Linked DNA regions of Leptothrix cholodnii SP-6. The protein of the gene in region 1 interacts with the protein of each later gene in a pairwise test. Links are inferred from orthologs where the notes say so. Each region holds a gene or a part of one and is shown in the gene's direction. Other genes may lie near its edges.

Region 1 (3,257 bases):
CGCTGCTGGTGGCGCCGTCGGTGGTGTCGTCACCGCCGCCGCAGGCACTCAGCAGCGCCACGGCCAGCGCGATGGCGGCCAAGCCGGTGCCGAGCCGGCGGCCCGCGGCCGGGCGGGTGCCGCCGCGGGCGTTGAAGGAGGAGGGGTTGGACGACGGGATCGAGGGTGTCGGGCAGCTGCGCATGGAAGGCTCCTGTGTGTGCGCCGGAGCGCACTTGCACCGGCTTGGGGCGCACCTTAAACAGCCAGGACCACCGTGCGCATCGTTTGGGTCCGTGCATTACCTCGGTAACGTCCACGGCCCTGCGGTTAGCAACCGGTCACCAGATGGCGAGATTTGTCGCCGTGTCTGAAGCGGTCATCAGGTTTGCCAGCTTCGGCGCCGGAAGGCCCCCTCGATGGGCAGAAATCCCGCTGGCACTCGCCGCTAAACTCGGTCAACTTCATCTTCGAGCGCCCCATGGCTGTTGTGACCCGCAAAAGCACGCCTTCGAGTCTCGAACTCAAGAGCGCGGTCTTGACGCTGACCGCGCTGGTCATCAAGAGCGCCGACCTGAGCGAACTGGCGCGCGAGCTCGAAGCCCAGGCCAAGGAGATGCCCGGGCTGTTCGACCATGACCCGGTGGTGATCGATCTTGGTGCAGTGCGCGACGCCTCGATCGAGCTCGACGTGGTGGCGCTGATCGCCCTGTTGCGTCGCCACAGCCTGCTGCCGCTGGCGGTGCGCGGCGGCAGCACCCGGCAGATGGCCGCCGCGCGCGAGGCCGGGCTGGCCGAGGCGCCCGACGAGACGCACGCCGCGCCTCAGCGCCCGACGGCCGCCCTGCCGGCGCAGTCGCCGTCCGATGGCGAAGACGTCGACCTCGACGACGAACTGCGACGCGCCCGCCAGCTGTTCGCCACCCAGCCGCCACCGGGCGGCACGCTGGTGATCGACCGGCCGCTGCGCTCGGGCCAGCAGGTCTACGCGCGCGGCAGCGATCTGGTGGTGCTGGCGATGGTCAGCCACGGCGCCGAGGTGATCGCCGACGGCAGCATCCACGTCTATGCGCCGCTGCGCGGGCGGGCCGTGGCCGGTGCCAAGGGCCAGGCGGACGCCCGCATCTACAGCACCTGCATGGAAGCCCAGCTCATTTCCATCGCCGGAACCTACCGCACCACCGAAGTGCCGCTGCCCGCCAACGTGCTGGGCAAGCCGGCGCAGGTGCGGCTGGAAGGCGACCGGCTGGTGGTCGAGCCGATCAAGCCCTGACCCTGCCGAACCTGATCCGTCCCCAATCCGTACCCGAAAGGACTCCCACTGATGGCCAGAATCATCGTCGTCACCTCCGGCAAGGGAGGCGTGGGCAAAACCACCACCAGCGCGAGTTTCTCGACCGGTCTCGCGCTGGCCGGCCACAAGACCGCCGTGATCGACTTCGACGTCGGTCTGCGCAACCTCGACCTCATCATGGGCTGCGAGCGACGGGTCGTTTACGACCTGATCAACGTGATCCACCGCGAGGCCAACCTCAACCAGGCACTGATCAAGGACAAGCAGTGCGAGAACCTGTGCGTGCTGGCCGCCTCGCAGACGCGTGACAAGGAGGCGCTGACGCAGGACGGCGTCGAGCGCGTGTTCAACGAACTGATCGAGATGGGCTTCGAGTACATCGTCTGCGACTCGCCGGCCGGCATCGAGACCGGCGCGATGATGGCGATGCACTACGCCGACGAAGCGCTGGTGGTGACCAACCCCGAGGTCTCGTCGGTGCGCGACTCCGACCGCATCCTCGGCATGCTGGCCTCCAAGACCCAGCGTGCCATCGACGGCAAGGAGCCCGTCAAGGAGCACCTGCTGATCACGCGCTACAACCCGAGCCGGGTGCAGGGCGGGCAGATGCTGTCGATCGAGGACATCCAGGACATCCTGCGCATCCCGCTGATCGGCGTGATCCCCGAATCCGAAGCCGTGCTCGATGCCTCCAACCAGGGCCTGCCGGCGATCCACCTCAAGGGCAGCGACGTGTCCGAGGCCTACAAGGACGTGGTGGCGCGGTTCCTGGGCAAGGACGACCTGCCCATGCGCTTCACCGAGGCCGTCAAGCCGGGGTTCTTCAAACGCGTGTTCGGCGGGAGATGAGGTGATGAGCTTGCTGTCGTTTCTCATCGGAGAGAAAAAAAGCACCGCCAGCGTGGCCAAGGAGCGCCTGCAGATCATCCTGGCGCACGAGCGCTCGGGCCGCAATGCCAGCCGCCCCGACTACCTGCCCGCGCTGCAGCGCGAACTGCTGGCGGTGATCTCGAAGTACGTGTCGATCGAACCCGGCGACATCAAGGTGCACCTGGAGCGCCAGGACAACCTCGAGGTGCTGGAGGTCAAGATCGAGCTGCCCGACGTGCAGCGCTGAGTCCGATCGGTCAAAAAGAGCGGGCTTGGGCGCGCTCGATCAGGGATCGGCAGGGGGTGTCGTCGGTCAAGCTGGCGGCTTGTTGCGCTCAAGTCGGCCGGCCACCGGCCGACAACGCGGGATGCACCGGCAGACCGCGTCGGGCGACCGAGAAAAAAGGACACACCGTGATGATCGATTTCCCTCTGGTTCTGCTGTCGTGCCTGTTCATGGCGCTGCTGACGGCCGCGTTCGGCAGCCTGTTCCCGGCCGCCCACCGGCCGTGGTGGCACCCGCTGCGCCGCGCCGAACCGGCCACCCGCGCCAGCGCGGTGGCGACCGAGATCGATCCGCACCTGGCCGAAACCCAGCCGGTCACGCTGCCGCTGCAAGTGGTCGAGAGCGTCGACCGGCGCGGCCAGCCCCTGCCGTTCGTCGGCAAGGATCGGCGCAAGGCGGCACGTGCCGCCGCCCGCCACGAGCACCGCCGGCACGGCAACGGCCGCTGAATCACGGCGTCTCGACACCTGCGCGCCGCTCGCCGGCCTGCGCGTCGGCTCGATACCGCGCGGGCGATGTGGCCTTCTTCGCAGACCGCGACGAACAGGCGCAAGGTGACGGGATCGATCGGGCGTTGCATGGCGGGGCTTCGGGATGACCCTGGGTCGTTCCGGTGCGGAACGGATCGGCTTCCAAAGTAGCATCTTCGGGGCCTTTCGGAACCCCTGGAGTCCGGCCCCATGCACACACAACCTGCTCCCCCTGCCGACGCCGTGATCGTGCGCGAAGTCGGCCTGCGCGACGGCCTGCAGAGCATCCACCGCACGCTCGCCACCGACCACAAGCTCGACTGGCTGCGCGCAGCCCATGCCGCCGGCCTGCGCGAGA
Region 2 (3,281 bases), 1.4 Mb from region 1 along the record:
ACGGCCGCCGAGACCGCCAATGCCTACGCCCAGGCCTATGTCGAGCTGGCCCGCGAACTGCGCACCGACAACACCGGGCGCGCCGAACGCCTGCTCGACACCCGGCTGACGACCCTGCGCAACGACCTGCGGCAGGCGCAGGACCGGCTGCTCGACCACCAGCGCCGCAACGGCATCGTCTCGTCCGACGCCCGCGCCGACCTGCGCGAGACGCGCCTGGCCGAGGTGTCCGCGCAGCTGTCGCGGGCGCGCGAACAGAACCTCGACCTCGCCAGCCGCCAGCAGCACGTGCGCCAGTTGCGCCAGCAGGGCAGCCCGCTGGACCGGCTCAACGAGGTCCAGACCGACTCGCAGGTGCAGCGCCTGAGCGCCGAGCTTGAGCAGGGCGAGGCCCGGCTGCAGGCGCTGTCGCAGCAGTACGGCACCGCCTACCCGCCCTACCAGAGCCAGCTGGCTGAAAACGCCCGCCGCCGTGCCGCGCTCGACGCCCAGATCAACAAGGTGCTGGCCGGCCTCGAGAACGCCGCCGCACAGGGCCGCTGGCGTGCCGCGGCGCTCGAGGCCGAACTGGCCGGCCAGCGCTCGCGGCTGCTGGCGGTCGGATCCGAACGCGGTGAACTGGCCACGCTGACGCACAACGTCGAGAGCGCCCAGCGCACCTACGACATGGCGGTGCAAGGCTTCATGGTCGACATGGTCGGCAACGAGCTCTACAACTCGCAGGTGTCGCTGCTCAGTCCGGCCTCGGTGCCGCTCGAACCGCATGCGCCCCGGATCGGGCTGCTGATGGCGGCAGCGGTCGTGGCCGGTGCGCTGCTGGGCCTGGCCACCGTCGTCATGCTGGAACTGCGCGATCGGCGGGTGCGTTCGGCGGTCGACCTGCGCCGGCTGACGGCCGACGATTCGGTGCCGCTGCTGGGCGTGACCAGCCGCTGGAGTCCGCCCAGGCAGGCACGAGCGGCGTCGCTCCAGCCGGCCTCGACGCTGACCTTTCAACCCCGCTGAGCCAACGCACCGAGGTCCGCCATGTCAGCCATGCCCGCCACGCCCCGATTGATGGCCGTCGAGTCCGGCCTGCAGGCCAGGCCGCACCCGGATCGCCGGCTCGGCGGCATCCTGGCCGCGCAAGGCAAGCTCGACCCCGCGGGCATCGAGCGCGTGCTCGAGCTGCAGCACCGCGAGGGCAGCCGTTTCGGCGCGGCGGCGCTGCATCTCAAGCTGATCACGGTCGAGGATCTGGTCCACGCCATCACGGCGCAATACGACCTGCCGCACCTGCGCCCCGACAACCGGCGCATCAGCCTCGAACTGGTCACGGCCTTCGAGCCCTTCCATGCCTGCGCCGAGCAGATGCGGGCCCTGCGCTCGCAGCTGCTGCAGCGCTGGCCGGCCGAAGACGGGCAGGCGCACAGCCTGGCCATCGTCAGCCCGGCCCGCGGCGACGGCCGCAGCTACCTGGCGGCGAACCTGGCGGTCGCGTTCGCGCAACTGGGCTGCCGCACCCTGCTGATCGACGCCGACCTGCGCTGGCCGCGCCAGCATCTGATCTTCGACGTGTCCGATCGCATCGGCCTGTCGACCGTGCTGAGCGCCCGCTCGGACGACCGCGCCGCCGTGACGGCGCTGCCCGCGTTCGGGCCGCTGCACCTGCTGCCGGCGGGCGACTGCCCGCCCAATCCGCTGGACCTGCTCTCGCGCGAGGCCTGGCCCGCCCTGCTGCAGGTGCTGCGGCCGGCCTTCGACGTGATCCTGATCGACACGCCGGCGGCCGAGTTCTGCGCCGATGCGCTGGGCGTGGCGCGCCGCGCCGGCCATGCCCTGGTCGTCGCCCGCAAGGACGGCACGCGCCTGAGCAGCACCACCGAGCTGATCAGCCAGCTGCACGACGAAGGCACGCGCGTGATGGGCACCGTCCTGAACGCCCCGTGAGGGCAGGCGGTCGCCTCGACCGCCTTCATATTTGCAAGCAACCGTTGCAAACGGCGTCTGCCTGCTTCAAAAAACATCCGTTTCCGGCGTCCGACCTGCAGCCCTTGCAGGTGCAAAGCGGCATTTGTCTGACTGTCTTTACAGCAGAAGTTGTTAACGCCGTGAAACATCGACGCCCCGGTCTATGCCAGACCCGGGGGGGCGTCGGAGCCTGACTCGCGCCGTCCCCGACCCGAGCCGATATCCCGGTACGCAACAGTTTGAAGCACCGCATCCGGCGATTGCTGGACTAATGCGATCACTTGCCGTGATCCGACCGGATCAATTTTTCAGACAAGTGAACAACACGGGATGCCCCGGCCAGGCATCGCCCCCGAGGGTTCCTTCGTAGAAAAACACTGCAACGCGTCACCGTTCGTGCCTCTCCGGGCCGGCCGGTCGGGCCCACTTTTGCCTCGAGTTTGTTTGACCATGCAAGTTGATTTTCAGCCGTACCGAAAAGCATTGCTTGTTTCGCTGATCGCCAGCACCTTTCTCGTCACGGCCTGTGGCGGTGGTGGTGGCGGTGGCCCCGATGACACCAGCGTGGCCTTGAACGGTGACGAGGCAGCCGCTGCCGACGGCGACACGCCCGACTCGAAAGCCGAGATCTCCGCGGCCGCGACCACCACGACCTCGACCTCGACCTGGAGCTTTCTCGCCAAGGAAGGCGCCTCGTTCACGGTCGGCACCGGGAAGACCGTCCGCTACGGCGCCGGAACCCAATGGATCCAGAAGACGGTGTCGGGCACGGCCGCCTGCACCAGCAACTTCTTCGGCTCCGACCCCGCGTTCGGCATCGTCAAGGAATGTCAGCTGCTGAACACCGTCACGTCGACCACCACCGCCGCGCAATCGATCTTCACGACGCAGACGCCGGTCACGACCAACATCACCGATGGTGTCGGCGTCAACTACGAGCTGGGCATGCGCTTCAAGGCCTTGGTGGCCGGCCAGATCAAGGGTGTGCGCTTCTACAAGTCCTCGAAGGAAACCGGCACCCACACCGGCAGGATCTGGTCTTCCACGGGGGCGCTGCTGGGCTCGGTCGTGTTCACGGCCGAGACCGCGTCCGGCTGGCAGACCGCCACCTTCGCCACCCCGATCAATGTCGTCGCGGGTGGCCTCTATGCCGTGACCGTCAACACCGGCGCCACCTACTACGTGGCGACGAGCAACGGCCTGGCCACGCAGATCGCCAACGGCTCCCTGAGCACGATCGTCGGCAGCAACGGCATCTTCGGCCCGGTCGGTGCCTACCCCACGCAGTCGTGGCAGGCCTCCAACTATTTCCGCGACGTGGTGTTCGTGCC

The links.
Region 2: the proteins of minD (region 1) and LCHO_RS06880 interact in binary tests that used the Bacillus subtilis proteins (3 or more experiments, as listed by UniProt). The link is inferred for Leptothrix cholodnii SP-6 from one-to-one orthologs.

What each region holds. Positions count from the first base shown.
Region 1 is NC_010524.1:36,533-39,789, forward strand. The notes cover bases 270-3,212. They hold minD (septum site-determining protein MinD), read left to right. Parts: upstream 270-1,303; coding sequence 1,304-2,122; downstream 2,123-3,212. Other genes in these bases: minC (septum site-determining protein MinC), read left to right, coding at 461-1,252; minE (cell division topological specificity factor MinE), read left to right, coding at 2,127-2,390; LCHO_RS23560 (hypothetical protein), read left to right, coding at 2,561-2,878; LCHO_RS00180 (hydroxymethylglutaryl-CoA lyase), read left to right, coding at 3,110-3,212. Also shown: LCHO_RS23795 (hypothetical protein), read right to left, coding at 1-184; more of LCHO_RS00180, read left to right, coding at 3,213-3,257. UniProt on the Bacillus subtilis protein: ATPase required for the correct placement of the division site. Cell division inhibitors MinC and MinD act in concert to form an inhibitor capable of blocking formation of the polar Z ring septums.
Region 2 is NC_010524.1:1,459,483-1,462,763, forward strand. What follows is about bases 11-2,977. They hold LCHO_RS06880 (polysaccharide biosynthesis tyrosine autokinase), read left to right. Parts: upstream 11-1,026; coding sequence 1,027-1,929; downstream 1,930-2,977. Other genes in these bases: LCHO_RS06875 (Wzz/FepE/Etk N-terminal domain-containing protein), read left to right, coding at 11-1,005; LCHO_RS06885 (DUF4082 domain-containing protein), read left to right, coding at 2,434-2,977. Also shown: more of LCHO_RS06875, read left to right, coding at 1-10; more of LCHO_RS06885, read left to right, coding at 2,978-3,281. UniProt on the Bacillus subtilis protein: May be involved in the regulation of capsular polysaccharide biosynthesis. Autophosphorylates in vitro. Phosphorylates and activates in vitro two UDP-glucose dehydrogenases, YwqF and TuaD, as well as the DNA-binding proteins Ssb and SsbB.